One region of the Bradyrhizobium sp. UFLA05-112 genome, then DNA from elsewhere that is predicted to be linked to it. Evidence: predicted binding sites of a transcription regulator. Region 1 holds the regulator's gene; each other region holds the start of a gene.
The links. Region 1 encodes PhoB, which activates phosphate uptake and scavenging genes when phosphate is short. Its sites were predicted from a motif close to TGTCATNNANCTGTCAT; they were not measured.

Region 1 (5,004 bases):
ATCCGGGACAGCGCGCCACCGGTCAGCTCATGCTGGACCAGACCAACATCCTCGACTCCAAGCTCGACCTCAACCTGCTGCGCGCCCGGGTCGGCATGGTGTTCCAGAAGCCGACGCCGTTCCCGATGACGATCTACGAGAACATCGCCTTCGGCATCCGCCTCTATGAGAAGATCTCCAAATCGGAGATGGACGTCCGCGTCGAGAAGGCGCTGCGCGGCGGCGCGCTGTGGAACGAGGTCAAGGACAAGCTCAACGCCTCCGGCCTGTCGCTCTCCGGCGGCCAGCAGCAGCGTCTCTGCATCGCCCGCACCGTGGCGGTGCGTCCCGAGGTGATCCTGTTCGACGAGCCCTGCTCGGCGCTCGATCCGATCTCGACCGCTAAGGTCGAGGAGCTTATCCAGGAGCTCGCCGAGAACTACACGATCGCGATCGTCACCCACAACATGCAGCAGGCGGCGCGCGTCTCGGACAAGACCGCCTTCATGTATCTCGGCGAGCTGATCGAGTTCGACGAGACCAGCAAGATCTTCACGTCGCCCAGCGACCGGCGTACCCAAGACTACATCACCGGCCGCTTCGGCTGAGGAGACAGGAAATGGCTTCTGAACATACCGCAAAGGCCTTCGACACCGACCTGCAAGAGCTCACGCGGCTCGTTGCGGAGATGGGCGGCCTTGCCGAGCGCATGATCGTCGATTCCGTCGATGCGCTGATCCGCCGTGACGTCGCGCTCGGCCAGCGCGTGGTGGCAACCGACGCCGAGATCGACGCGCTCCAGAAGAAGATCGAGGAGCGCGCCGTGCTCACGATCGCGCGCCGCCAGCCGATGGCGGTCGACTTGCGCGAGATCGTTGGCGCCATGCGCGTCGCGACCGATCTGGAGCGGATCGGCGACCTTGCCAAGAACATGGGCAAGCGCGTCGCCGCGCTCGAGACCGATTTCCATCCGCTAAAGCTGTTCCGCGGCCTGGAACACATGACCGACCTCGTGCAGCAGCAGGTGAAGTCGGTGCTGGACGCCTATGCCGCGCATGACCTGCCGGCGGCGATGGTGGTGTGGAAAGGCGACGAGGAGGTCGACGCGATCTGCACCTCGCTGTTCCGCGAGCTCCTCACCTACATGATGGAGGATCCGCGCAACATCTCGTTCTGCATCCATTTGATGTTCTGCGCCAAGAACATCGAGCGGATCGGCGACCATGCGACCAACATCGCCGAGACCGTTTTTTACATGATCGAAGGTCAGGCCATCGCCGACAAGCGCCCGAAGGGCGACATGACGACCTTCGCCACGACCGTGCCGAACACTTAAGGAGCGACGACGCCATGGGCGCACGCATTCTGGTTGTTGAGGACGAGGAAGCGCTGACCGAGCTATTGCGCTACAACCTCGAAGGCGACGGCTACGATGTCGAGACGGTGATGCGCGGCGATGACGCCGACACCCGCCTCAAGGAGCATATCCCCGACCTGATCGTGCTCGACTGGATGCTGCCGGGCCTGTCCGGCATTGAGCTGTGCCGCAGGCTTCGCGCCAGGCCCGAGACCAAGCAGCTGCCGATCATCATGCTCACGGCACGCGGCGAGGAGAGCGAGCGGGTGCGGGGGCTTGCGACCGGCGCCGACGACTACATCGTCAAGCCGTTCTCGGTACCTGAGTTGCTCGCGCGCGTGAAAGGCCTGCTCCGGCGTGCAAGCCCCGAGCGGCTTGCGACCATACTCGCCTACGGCGACATCGAGCTCGACCGCGAGAAGCGTCGCGTCGCGCGCTCCGGACGGCCGATCGACCTCGGCCCGACCGAATATCGCCTCTTGGAGTTCTTCCTGGAGCATCCCGGCCGGGTGTTCTCGCGTGAACAGCTGCTCGACAGCGTCTGGGGCCGTGACATCTATATCGACGAGCGCACCGTCGACGTCCACATCGGCCGTCTGCGCAAGCTGCTCAATCTCGGCCGCGAGCAGGACCCGATCCGCACCGTCCGTGGCGCCGGCTACGCGCTGGACGATCGTTTCGCGAAGGCGGAGCAGACTTAAGGTTTGCAGGTGGCAGCGGTGATCCAGCGGGCTGCCGCCACATTCTCCGATGTCGTCCCTGCGAAAGCAGGGACCCATAACCACGGGGAGTGGTTTGGCGAAGACTCGGAGTGATCTTCCCGCGCAATAACTGCGCCCTGGATTATGGGTCCCTGCTTTCGCAGGGACGACATCCAATTTGTTGAACCATCGTTGCGCGTCGGCCAGCCCCGCGCGCTGATGACCTCAGCGCGTGCCGGGCTTGGCCGGTGCGCGTCGGCGGTCCGCCGCCGGCTGGTAGGCGACGCGCGAATGCTGCGCGCAGTAGGGCAGGCCCGAGAGCGACTTGCCGCCACAGAAGAAGAAATCCGGGCTCGAGGGATCGCCGACAGGCCAGTGGCAGGTCGCCTCGTTGAGCTCGAGCAGCGACAGGCGCTGGCTCATCGGAACGACGTTGTCGTAGGTGATCGGATCGGGCTCGACCTCGACCTCGAAGGCCTGGGCGAGGGCGGTGTTGCCGCGCGAGATCGGGCGGCTCACCCGCATCATGTGCTGTGCGGGGCGCGCCTTGCGGGGCCGGGGAGCCGCCGAGGACGGGCTCTTGGCGCGACCGGACAGGCCCAGCCGGTGCACCTTGCCGATTACGGCGTTGCGCGTCACATTCCCGAGCTCGGCAGCGATCTGGCTGGCCGAAAGCCCGGCTTCCCAGAGCTTTTTCAATTGCTCGACGCGATCGTCGGACCAGGTCAAAACCGTCATTGCACCCTTCCCTTCGCCGCGCGCCTGCCAATCCTTGGGGCCGCGTGGCGATGTCTAAGCCTCGAAAAACCCGTGCCCCCAGAATCCCTTAAGGCTCGCCGGGCGCGAAAAACGCACCTGAACGTTACGCCGGTACATGAGGACTAAGAGGATCAGAACTGCTGCACGAGATGTCGTATCTGACACGGTAAACGCTACAATATGGCGTGACTCCCGCGCAAGAGTCTGCGGCTCCGCGTCCACATGTTCCGTCGCTAAAAGAACTCAAAATCGCCACCGCAAGACTACGGGTCAGGCGCCTTGCAGGGCCTTCTGGCGGCATTGACAGCGGTTTTTCCAAGCATAAAATGGTGACACGTGCCGCCCTTAAAAGGCGGCACGTTTCGTTTTCCGGGCAGGTCAATGATGCGCTGCGCAAGGCAGCCTCAGCCGGCCCCAACATCCAAGTGACCGCCATGACCAAGAGCGCCGCGACGCATCTGCTTCCCGTTTTCGCCAGGGCCGAGCTCGGCTTCGAGCGCGGCGAAGGCTGCTGGCTGGTCGCAACCAATGGAGAGCGCTATCTCGATTTCACGTCGGGCGTCGCCGTGAATGCGCTCGGTCACGCGCATCCGCATCTGGTCGGGGCTCTGCAGGAGCAGGCGACAAAGCTCTGGCACATGTCGAACCTGTTCCAGAGCCCGGACGGTGAGAAGCTCGCGGTCAGGCTCTGCAACGAGAGCTTTGCGGACTTCGTGTTCTTCTGCAATTCCGGCGCCGAGGCGATGGAATGCGTGATCAAGGTGGTGCGCCGCTATCATGCCACCAAGGGCCATCCCGAGCGCTACCGCATGATCACTTTCGAGGGCGCTTTCCATGGCCGCACGCTGGCAACGCTCGCCGCTACGGGGTCTGCAAAATATCTCGAAGGCTTCGGTCCGCCGATGGACGGCTTCGACCAAGTGCCGCATGATGACCTGGAAGCCGTCAAGAAGGCGATCGGCCCACAGACCGCAGGCATCCTGATCGAGCCGATCCAGGGCGAGGGCGGCGTGCGCTCGGCGTCTCCCGCCTTCTATCGCGCGCTGCGCCAGCTCTGCGACGAGCATGGCCTGCTGCTCGCCTTCGACGAGGTGCAGACCGGCATGGGCCGCACCGGCGAACTCTTTGCACATCGCCGCCTCGGCGTGACCCCTGACGTGATGTCGCTGGCGAAAGCGCTTGGCGGCGGCTTTCCGATCGGCGCGTGCCTTGCGACCGCCGAGGCGGCCTCCGGCATGACGCCCGGCTCGCACGGCTCGACCTTCGGAGGCAATCCGCTCGCCGTGTCCGCGGCGAACGCCGTGCTCGACGTGATGCTCAAGCCCGGCTTCTTCGATCACGTGCAGAAGATGTCGCTGCTGCTCAAGCAGAAGCTCGCCTCCGTGATCGACCGCCATCCTGATGTCGTCAGCGAGGTGCGCGGCGAGGGGCTGTTGATTGGCGTCAAGGCCGTGGTGCCCTCGGGCGATCTCGTCACGGCGCTGCGCAACGAAAAGCTGCTCACCGTCGGCGCGGGCGACAATGTGGTGCGCTTCCTGCCGCCCTTGATCGTCACCGAGGCGGAGATCGAGGAGGGCGTCGCGCGGCTCGAGCGTGCCTGCACCGCGATCGAATCCACTCTCAAGACGCCGGCGGCAAGCTGATGAGCAAGACGCCCAAGCACTTCCTGGACATCAACGAGCTGCCGCTGTCCGAGCTCAAGAGCATGCTCGCCGCCTCCTCCGCCATGAAGGCGAAGCAGAAGGCGCATCAGCCGGTCAAGCCGCTCGAGGGCAAGACGCTGGCGATGATCTTCGAGCGTCCGTCGACGCGGACGCGGGTGTCGTTCGATGTCGCCATGCGCCAGCTCGGCGGCGAGCCCATCATGCTCACCGGTGCCGAGATGCAGCTCGGCCGCGGCGAGACCATCGCCGACACCGCGCGCGTACTGTCGCGCTATGTCGATGCCATCATGATCCGCATCCTCAATCACGATGCACTGCTCGAGCTCGCAGCGCACGCGACTGTGCCTGTCATCAACGGGCTGACGCGGCGCTCGCATCCGTGCCAGGTGATGGCCGACCTCATGACCTATGAGGAGCATCGCGGGCCGATCGAGGGCAAGACGGTGGCCTGGACCGGCGATGACAACAACGTGCTCGCCTCCTGGGCGCATGCCGCCGAGCGCTTCAAGTTCAACCTCAATGTCGCCACCCCGCCGGAGCTCGC
Region 2 (5,004 bases), on a different contig from region 1:
CTCGTTATGGTCCGCATGTTGGCGGGGCCGGTCCGCTCACGCCACTCGCGGACAACTTTACGTATGAGGGTTGCGTCATAGTCGTGGGTCGCCGTGCCAGTGCTGGCAGCAACCGATGCAAATCGCGCCGATGGCGGGTAATGGTCCGCTCCGACAGTCCCCGGTGAATACGCAGCCAGCTCTGATAGTCGTCCACCAGGGGATATGGTGACGCGACCTTCGAGGGTGCTCGTGCGACTCCGATCCGTTGGAGGAAAACAACGAACCGCCTTGCGCGCCGCCAATAGCGGGGCGAAATACGCTGCCATTGCCGGCTGCAGGGACAGTGACACCGATGTTCGGCAAAGCGACGAACGACGTCGTCATCAATGGCATCGATTGGGATAGCCTCAGCACCGAGCCAAGCCGCGAAATGACGCGCCCAAGCCGTATAACCGCCAATGGTCAGCGGTGTGTATCTCTGAGCGGCAAGGTCGGCCGCAAACTGATCAATCCACAACGACACCGGTCCCGGATCGAGGAACCAGTGATTACGATTATTGGTATCCATCTTCGCTCTCCTCACGATGCTGAATCATCGTGAGGAGCATAGTTATGTGGAGCGAATGCGTGCCCGCTTCTTAATTAACTACCTGTGGATGCGTCATAATCCACGTGTTGCCAAAGCCAACTCCGCATAATCATGTCCGCCGCATAGTTGCGGAAATCGACTGGATGGCTGGCGAGGAACACCAGAGAATCATGCCAAACGAACCGCTCGGATCACCCGCTAGAAGTGTACCTGGTCGACATCCATGCCGGCGCGCACGATGTCCTCGCCAATGGCAATCTCGATCACTGCGGCTGCCACAGACGTCGCTACACCCTCCCAACTCGAGTGCCGCTCGGCCCGAGCTCGCGGTGCCAGGCGAACAGCTGTGACGGGTGAATGCCGATCCGGTGGGCAATCGCCGATACGCTCGCGCCAGGCTCCAGCGCTTCCGTCACAACTTGCGCTTTGAACTCGGCCGACCAGCGTCGGCGAAGCTACCGCGGCGCTCTCTCAAGACGGTCGGCGATCGCTTCAATCATGTGGAAAGTTCTAGTGCCAAAATTAGTTGCATTCCAAAATTAGTTGCATTCATAGAAGCCTCATATCGGCTTACAAACTCAGCAGCCGTAGCCCATCGTTCACCCACTCCGCTCAGCTCCAACGTAGTACTCGCACTGAATGGCTAGGCCTTTCTCGCCTGCATCGGGGCCTTGATGATTCCGGTCCCGGGGTTGGTGTCGCACTCGAGACGACTGTCGGTGTTGAGCTTTATGAGCCAACTGGTATCGCGGTGGGCTCATCTCAGCTAACGAGTGCCACGGGTATGCGCTCCTCACAGAGGACTATCGCACTCCGACGCCTTCGCGGTGGATCCCCCGGGTCTGTCTCCAGAAGCGAGTTCAGCCGGGAGCACAGTGTTTCCCATATTGCGGCAGCACGACCTGTCACACAGCTGTCATGCTTCATGATTTTAATGTGCTAGAAGTCTAGAACGAATGGGGTGACTCAGCTTGATTGCTAGTACTCGACCTGCCGGACTGGAGCCGGCAGAATGAAAACGCCACCGTCGCCGCACTTCATTGCTGTAGACCTAAAGCGCTATTTCAACACTCGACGCCGGCAGCTGGACGCGAGGCTCGGTCAGAAAGCTGGCGACAGCAATTGGAGCGCCAAGCTCCAAGGGCCCCAGACGCTTCGAGGCATGCCGTTTATTTTCGGCGACGAAGGTGGGGCAGATGTGCTAGCTCTGCGGCCTGCAGAGGCTCCTGTCAGCATTGTTCTCTCGCCGACGGTCGCCACCTACGTGATCTTTGTTCAGGCAGTCACCGATTGTCCACCTAAGACGCCCCACGGCTTCGGGCGTATCGGGCCGACACGCCCTAACGACGGCAGTGACCTTGGTGAATTGGTGTCGACCTACTCGCTCCAATATGCCGATGGCAGCGAGGTCGAGGTGCCCGTGTTGCGGCGCTTCGGAATTCAACAGAGGCATATCTCTTGGGGCGCTAGTCCTTTCGAAGCAGTACCGGCGCGGGAACCGAGCGTACATGCGACCCATGGTGAAGATGTCGCGCTCGGACGAGCGTCAGGCCTGAGTTTCGGGTATGCCGAAATGCGAGCGAATTCGGGGCGCCGTCTTAATGGCGAGAACCTGTGGCTTTATGCGCTGCCAAATTCGCAACCGCATAAGGAGATCACGGCCATTCGAGTGCGAGCGGAAAATGAGGTCTCGCTCATCTATGCGGTGAGTACCACCGAGCTAACCGAGCATCCCCTGCGCCTTCAAGGTCGCCGCAAGCTGAGAATGCGCCTGCCCCCTGGAGTGAATCTCAACACTCTAGGAGAAATCGATACTGACGATCGCGGCAATCAAATTGGTATCGACCTCGGAACCGTCATCTCTGCTCGCGCCGTACTAGAGTACTCGTGCTCAGACTGGCTGAGCGATCTGCATGACGTCCAGCCGGTGCGGTCTGGTCAAGAGGTTATCGTCGAATACTCCGCTCACCCTGATGCGAGACTTTACCTACGGTCTGACGACGGCAGTTTGCTCGTGCACGAGCTGCGTTCGTTGGAAGCTGCTCACTCGCCCACCGCCTCCCCACTGAAAGCCGTGGCCGTCGAGCCGGCCGCGAGGCCCGTGAAGTTTCGGATAATTGACAAAGACACAGGCTTGTGCATTGCCGCACGCCTACATGTGCATGGCCCACATGGTGAATATCTTCCGCCGAAGGGTTACCATCGGAAGGTGAATACCGGATTTTTCGAGGACTTCTTCGCCGAGTTCGCAAATGGCCTGAATCAGTATGCCTATGTGGATGGGAATTGCGTTGTCGACGTTCCGGTCGGTCCCATTTTCGTTGAAATAACAAGAGGCTTCGAGATGCGCCCGCTCCGGCGCATAGTCAACATTGGTGAGAGCACCGAGACCCTAACTTTCCAGTTAGAAAAAGTACTCCGCTGGCGCGAGCAGGGTTGGGTTAGTTCCGACACTCATGTTCATTTTCTTAGTCCGCAGACCGCTCTTCTCGAGGGGCGGGCGGAAGGGGTCAACGTCGTCAACCTGCTCGCGTCCCAGTGGGGCGAAATGTTCAGCAATGTTGGCGATTTCGACGGTCGAACGACGCTGGGAGCGAAAGAGTTGGGTGGCGATGGCGAGTTCTTGGTTCGCGTCGGCACCGAGAACCGCATGGAGGTGCTCGGGCACATCTCTCTTCTTGGATACGAGGGCGAGATCATTAATCCGTTGTGCGTCGCCGGTCCAAGCGAATCAGCGATCGGTGATCCTCTAGAAACCACCACGGCGAGCTGGGCGGAACGTTGCCATCGGCAAGGAGGACTCGTCGTATTGCCGCACGCTCCCGACCGGAAGGCGGGGCATGCGGCAAACATCGTTCTCGGATTGATCGATGCGGTCGAAATGATGACCGTCAATCCGCGAAACGCCCAAATCTGCGCTTTCGGACTGGCCGATTGGTATAGGTATCTCAACATTGGCTATCGTTTGCCGTTGGTCGCGGGTTCCGACAAGATGAGTGCTGCCTCGCTCCTTGGCGGTATTCGGACATATGCGCAGCTGGGAGACCGCGACTTCACCTATCGCAACTGGATGGACGCCGTACGGTACGGCGACACGTTCGTTACAGTCGGCCCGCTCGTCAGTATGACTGTAGAAGGGAGGCGCCCTGGAAGTACGATCCAGCTGCCTCCTGGGGGCGGTATGATTACGGTCGACTGGAGAATTGAGTCGGTCAGCGTCCCATCGAACCGCATCGAAGTCGTTCGTAACGGCGCGGTTGTCGATGAAACGCGCTGCGACGGGTTGTCGTGCCAAGGGCACCGTTTACTGCAGGTCGCAGAATCCTGTTGGCTGGCAATCCGGGTGAGAGGCAGTGTTGCTGGGCGTGATGCCGACATAGCCGCACATACCAGCGCTGTGTATGTCGACGTCGGAAATAGCCCTCTCTTCGCAACGACTGACGCAGTGGCAGTCCTTGCGCAGATCGAGGGGTCAATAGCCTACCTGGACACGGTGGCGCCGAGAACAGATGAAGCGCGGCACGCGCGCTTAAGGGCCACTCTGCAGCTTGCTCATCATCGTCTCCGCGAGCGGATTCACCATCTCGGCACAAGGCACGAGCACACACGCGTTCACTTTGCTCATATAAAACGTGAGCATTGATGGCAAACGAATCTGATTGCTCTGATTTACAGTGCGATGCATCTGTGCCTCTGGTCGCAATGTTGAGTCTCCGCATTCGCCGGCGCATTCTCGTCCGTTAGATTTCCCAAAGTTGTTTGCAATAAAACGCTTGAGCCGTACTGCGGTAGGCACTTTTTGTCGCTACGGTCCCGGCTAGCGATGGACCCTTTCACGAGCACAATCGATGTCATGCTTCCGACGAAGACTGAACAAGCGTGAGGTCCAGGCCATGTTCCAGGAGGAGAAGCCGCAGGATCTGCGGCCATTACTCGAGACCGGCTTCCGTCACTTCTCCGAGCTCGTGCGCACTGTCTACGACGACACCACCGTGCGCGTGGATCACAGCGACTATGCCGCGCGCCCTGCGCCGATCGGCAGCCAGGTCCTGGTACGCAGTTACGACACCACGATCGAGATCTGCGACCGCAGCACTCAAGCGATGCTGCGCGTTCATGCCCGCGCCGCACGGCCCGGTTCGCTCGCACTGCCGGACAACGAGCGCCCGTTCAATCCATCCCGTCAGACCGCCCTTCCTGCTGGCAAGCGCCCGCGACATCGACTGCAAGCGAAGGCGCTCTGTCAGCACCTGTTCGACACCGAAGGCCGCGTCGGACAACGCGCGATGTGGGGCATTGTCGGACTTGCGAAGAAGTATCCGGCCCGGCTTGTCGAGCAGGCCTGCGATCACGCGGTGTGTCATCACATCCATCGCTACAAACAGGTGCGCGCCATCGTCGAGCGATTGTGCGAGCAGGCGCTCGATCGTCTC
Region 3 (5,004 bases), on a different contig from region 1:
CGGATTGGCGCTGAAGTGGCTGCCGATTGGAACCGCTTACGCGGTCTGGACCGGGATCGGCGCGGTCGGCACCGCAGCCCTGGGGATCATCCTGTTCGGCGAGCCGGCCACGGCGCTGCGCCTCGCCAGCATTGGGCTGATCGTGGGCGGCATCGTCGGGTTGAAGCTCGTTACCTGAAAAACTGCACCGCCCACCAGGAGAGTCCCGCGACGATCGCGGACGCCGGTATCGTGATCACCCAGGCATAGACGATCGAGCTTGCCACGTTCCAGCGCACCGCCGAGACACGGCGGGCGGCACCGACACCGACGATCGCGCCGGTGATGGTGTGGGTGGTCGACACGGGCACGCCGAGAAAGGTCGCCATGAACAGGGTTGCCGCACCGCCGGTCTCGGCGCAAAAACCCTGCATCGGCGTGAGCTTGGTGATGCGCAGGCCCATCGTGCGCACGATCCGCCAGCCGCCCATCAGGGTGCCCATCGCCATCGCCGCCTGGCACGACAGCACCACCCAGAACGGCACGTAAAACTCACCGCTCAGTTGGCCCTGCGAGAAGAGCAGCACGGCGATGATGCCCATGGTCTTCTGGGCGTCATTGCCGCCATGCCCGAGCGAATAGAGCGAGGCGGAGGCGAATTGCAGGATGCGGAAGGCGCGGTCGACGGCGAACGGCGTCGAGCGCACCGAGGCCCAGGAGACGATCGCAACCAGCATCATCGCCAGAAGGAAGCCGACCAGCGGCGAGAGCACGATCGCCAGCACGGTCTTCGTCAGCCCGCTCCAGACCGCGGCCGAAATCCCGGCCTTGGCCATGCCGCCGCCGACGAGGCCGCCGATCAACGCATGTGACGACGACGACGGAATGCCGAGCGCCCACGTGACGATGTTCCAGATGATAGCGCCGACAAGAGCCGCAAAGATCACCTGGGCGTCGACGATCGAGGGATCGATGATCCCCGTGCCGATGGTCTGGGCGACGTGCAGGCCGAACACCATGAAAGCGACGAAATTGAAGAACGCAGCCCAGAACACCGCGAATTGCGGCCGCAACACGCGGGTCGAGACGATGGTGGCTATCGAATTGGCGGCGTCGTGCAGGCCGTTCAGGAAATCGAACAGCAGCGCGACTGCGATCAGTCCGACCAGGATGGGAAGACCCAACACGGCATCCACGGCGCGGTTCCTGTTTTAAGATTTGCGCATGATCTCGGCGCAAACGCGCTCCGCGTTTGTCGCGAGGGAAAACCGCTGCACACTTTTCCGGATCATGCGCTAGACCTGTTCGATGACGATGCTGTTGATCTCGTTCGCGACGTCGTCGAAGCGGTCCGCGACTTTCTCGAGGTGATCGTAGATCTCGACACCCACGATGAAATCCATCGCGTTGCCGTCGCGGTGCTTCAAGAACAGCTCCTTCAGCCCGATGTCATGGAGATCGTCGACCCGCCCCTCCAGCTTGGTCAGTTCCTCCGTAATGGCGGTCAGCATGGCGACGTTCTTGCCGATCTCCTGAAGCAGCGGCAGCGCGCGGCCCACCAGGTTGGCGCACTCGATCAAAAGCCCGCCGATCTCACGCATCGGCGGCTCGAAGGCGCGGACCTCGAACAGCATCACAGCCTTGGCGGTCTGCTGCATCTGGTCGATGGCGTCGTCCATCGAGGTGATCAGGTTCTTGATGTCGCCGCGGTCGAACGGGGTGATGAAGGTGCGGCGCACCGCGGTCAGCACTTCGCGCGTGATGTTGTCGGCATCATTCTCGAACTGGTTGACGCGCTGGCAATAGACCGGCGTCTCCTCGCCGCCGTTCAGCATGCCCTGGAGCGCGATGGAGCCGTGGATCACGGTCTGGGCGTGGCGGTCGAACAGATCGAAGAACCGTTCCTCCTTGGGAAGGAAGGCGCGAAACCAACGCATCATGGGGATAATTGCCGGGTTGAGATTGGCCGGTCCGGGAGGACTGTCACCAAATTGTCATAGACCATTTTCAGGCCGCGCGCGTGCCACGTCACGTCGCCCGAAGCACTTCATCCACCACTTTCAAGAACCGCGAAAACAGGCTTTTGATCAAATGCTTACAGAGATCTCCGGAAGTAATGCGCGATTTCGCCGACGACGCCGCGGCGGAAGGTGAGCACGCAGATCACGAAGATCGCGCCCTGAATCACCGTCACCCACTGGCCGTAGCTCGCCAGGTACTGCTGCATGGCGATGATCACGAAGGCGCCCACCACGGGCCCGAAAATGGTGCCGAGACCGCCGACCAGCGTCATCAGCACCACCTCACCGGACATCGACCAGTGCACGTCCGTGAGCGAGGCGTTCTGCGCCACGAACACCTTCAGTGAGCCCGCAAAGCCCGCCAGCGTGCCTGAAAGGATGAAGGCCAGCAGCTTGTACTGATCGGTGCGGTAGCCCAGCGAGATCGCGCGCTGCTCGTTCTCGCGGATCGATTTCAGGACCTCGCCGAAGGGCGAGTTGATGATGCGGTAGATCAGCAGGAAGCCGGCGAGGAAGCCGACCAGCACGACGTAATAAAGCATCGTCGCCTTGGAGAGATCGAAGATCCCGAACAGATGGCCCTGCGGAATGCCCTGAATGCCGTCTTCGCCATGCGTGAACGGCGCCTGCAAGTAAATGAAATAGAGGAGCTGCGACAGCGCCAGCGTGATCATCGAGAAGTAGATGCCCTGGCGGCGGATCGAGATGTAGCCGGTCACGATCGAGAGCACGAAGGCTGCGGCAACGCCAGCGAGAATACCGAGCTCCGGCGGCAGCGCCCACACCTTCAGCGCATGCGCGCTGCAATAGCCGGCAGTGCCGAGGAACATCGCGTGGCCGAACGACAAGAGGCCGCCATAGCCGATCAGCAGGTTGAAGGCGCAGGCGAGTAGCGCGAAGCACAGCGCCTGCATCACGAAGAACGGATAGATGCTGGTGAACGGCACGGCAGCCAGGGCCAGCGCCATGAATACGAAGACGATCATTTCGTCGCGCATCGCGCGCGCCGTCACTGGCAAGGTGTCGTCAGTCAAGGCTGTCATATCAGGCCGCCCTTCCCGTCAGTCCCGTTGGCTTCACAAGCAGCACCAGCACCATCAGCACGAACACGACGGTGTTGGAGGCCTCAGGGTAAAAATACTTGGTCAGGCCTTCGATCACCCCGAGCGCGAAGCCGGTGATGATCGAGCCCATGATCGATCCCATGCCGCCGATCACCACCACCGCGAACACCACGATGATGAGGTCGGCACCCATTAGAGGCCGCACCTGGTTGATCGGCGCGGAGAGCACGCCGGCGAGCGCGGCAAGGCCGACGCCGAGCCCGTAAGTCAGCGTGATCATGCGCGGCACGTTGATGCCGAAGGCGCGCACCAGCGTCGGGTTTTCGGTCGCGGCGCGCAAATAGGCGCCGAGCTGGGTCTTCTCGATCAGGAACCAGGTCGCAAGGCACACCACCAGCGAGAAGACGACCACCCAGCCGCGGTAGATGGGCAGGAACATGAAGCCGAGATTCATGCCGCCCTTGAGCTGGTCGGGAATGGCATAAGGCAGACCGGACGAGCCGAAGTAGTTCTGGAACACGCCCTGGATGATGAGAGCCAGACCGAACGTCAACAGCAGGCCATAGAGATGATCGAGCCCGGTCAGCCATTGCAGCATGGTCCGCTCCAGGATCATGCCGAAGATCCCGACCACGATCGGCGCGATGATCAACGCTGGCCAGTAGCCGATACTGAGGTAATCATTGTTGAGCAGGAAATACGCGACGAACGCGCCCATCATGTAGAGAGCGCCATGGGCGAAATTGATGATGTTCAGCATGCCGAAGATCACGGCAAGCCCGAGACTGAGCAGCGCGTAGAACGAGCCGTTGATCAGTCCCACCAGTAGCTGTGCATAGAGAGCCTGCATCGATCCCGCACCCAGTCCCTTCAGCGTTCCTCATGTGGTTCGCCGGCATTGGCCGGCGAACCGTTATTGCCGCTTACTTCTTCAACAGCGCGCACTTGCTTTCGGACAGCGGTGTGAAGGCCTGATCGCCCGGCACCGTGCCGACCAGCTTGTAGAAGTCCCACGGCGCCTTGGATTCGGAGGGCTTCTTCACCTCGAACAGATAGGCGTTGTGAATCTTGCGGCCGTTCGGCTGGATCTCGCCCTTGCCGAACAGATCGTCCTCGGTCGGCATCGACTTCATCTTCTCGACGACCTTGACGCCGTCGTGCGGATTGCCGCCAAGCGCTTCCAGCGCCTTGAAGTAATGACGCAGGCCCGCATAGACGCCCGCCTGCACCATGGTCGGCGGAGCGCTGTTCTTCATCTTCCCGGCGAAGCGCTTCGAGAAGGCGCGAGTCTGGTCGTTCATGTCCCAGTAGAAGGTCTCGGTGAAGTTGAGGCCCTGCGCGGTCTCGAGCCCGATCGCCTTGACGTCGGTGAGAAACAGAAGCAGCGCGGCGAGCTTCTGGCCGCCCTTGGTGATGCCGAACTCGGCCGCCTGCTTGATCGAGTTGGTGGTATCGCCGCCGGCATTGGCAAGGCCGATGACCTTGGCCTTGGACGACTGCGCCTGGAGCAGGAAGGAGGAGAAGTCCGGCGTGTTGAGCGGATGCTTGACGCCGCCGACAACCTTACCGCCATTGGCCAGCACCACCGCCGTCGTGTCGCGCTCGAGCGCCGCGCCGAAGGCGTAGTCGGCAGTCAGGAAGAACCAGGTGTCGCCGCCCGCCTTCACCAGCGCTTGGCCCGTGGTATGGGCGAGCATATAGGTGTCATAGGTCCAGTGCACGGTGTTGGGCGAGCACTGCGCATTGGTGAGATCGGAGGTCGCAGCACCCGAATTGATGTAGACCCCGTTCTTCTCCTTGATGACGTTGTTGACGGCCAGCGCCACGCCGGAATTCGGCACGTCGACGATGACATCGACCTTGTCGACGTCGAACCATTGCCGCGCGATCGCGGTGCCGATGTCCGGCTTGTTCTGGTGATCACCGGAGATGATGTCGAT

Region 2: a site for PhoB is predicted at 1,475-1,491, ahead of SO180_RS19095 (CehA/McbA family metallohydrolase). Genes of this name have one in related genera too.
Region 3: a site for PhoB is predicted at 1,961-1,977, ahead of SO180_RS09815 (DUF47 domain-containing protein). Genes of this name have one in related genera too.

The regions. Positions count from the first base shown of each region.
Region 1 is NZ_JBANBK010000006.1:11,823-16,826, reverse strand. It holds gene pstB (phosphate ABC transporter ATP-binding protein PstB) at 1-587, shown strand, start outside; gene phoU (phosphate signaling complex protein PhoU) at 599-1,315, shown strand; gene phoB (phosphate regulon transcriptional regulator PhoB) at 1,330-2,037, shown strand; gene SO180_RS05060 (GcrA family cell cycle regulator) at 2,263-2,775, opposite strand; gene SO180_RS05055 (aspartate aminotransferase family protein) at 3,231-4,439, shown strand; gene argF (ornithine carbamoyltransferase) at 4,439-5,004, shown strand, end outside.
Region 2 is NZ_JBANBK010000030.1:42,741-47,744, reverse strand. It holds gene SO180_RS19105 (hypothetical protein) at 335-583, shown strand; gene SO180_RS19100 (transposase) at 859-987, opposite strand; gene SO180_RS19095 (CehA/McbA family metallohydrolase) at 1,584-4,214, shown strand; partial or broken gene SO180_RS19090 (Mu transposase domain-containing protein) at 4,447-5,004, shown strand, end outside.
Region 3 is NZ_JBANBK010000012.1:111,511-116,514, forward strand. It holds gene sugE (quaternary ammonium compound efflux SMR transporter SugE) at 1-178, shown strand, start outside; gene SO180_RS09810 (inorganic phosphate transporter) at 171-1,175, opposite strand; gene SO180_RS09815 (DUF47 domain-containing protein) at 1,275-1,919, opposite strand; gene SO180_RS09820 (branched-chain amino acid ABC transporter permease) at 2,075-3,043, opposite strand; gene SO180_RS09825 (branched-chain amino acid ABC transporter permease) at 3,045-3,914, opposite strand; gene SO180_RS09830 (ABC transporter substrate-binding protein) at 3,988-5,004, opposite strand, start outside.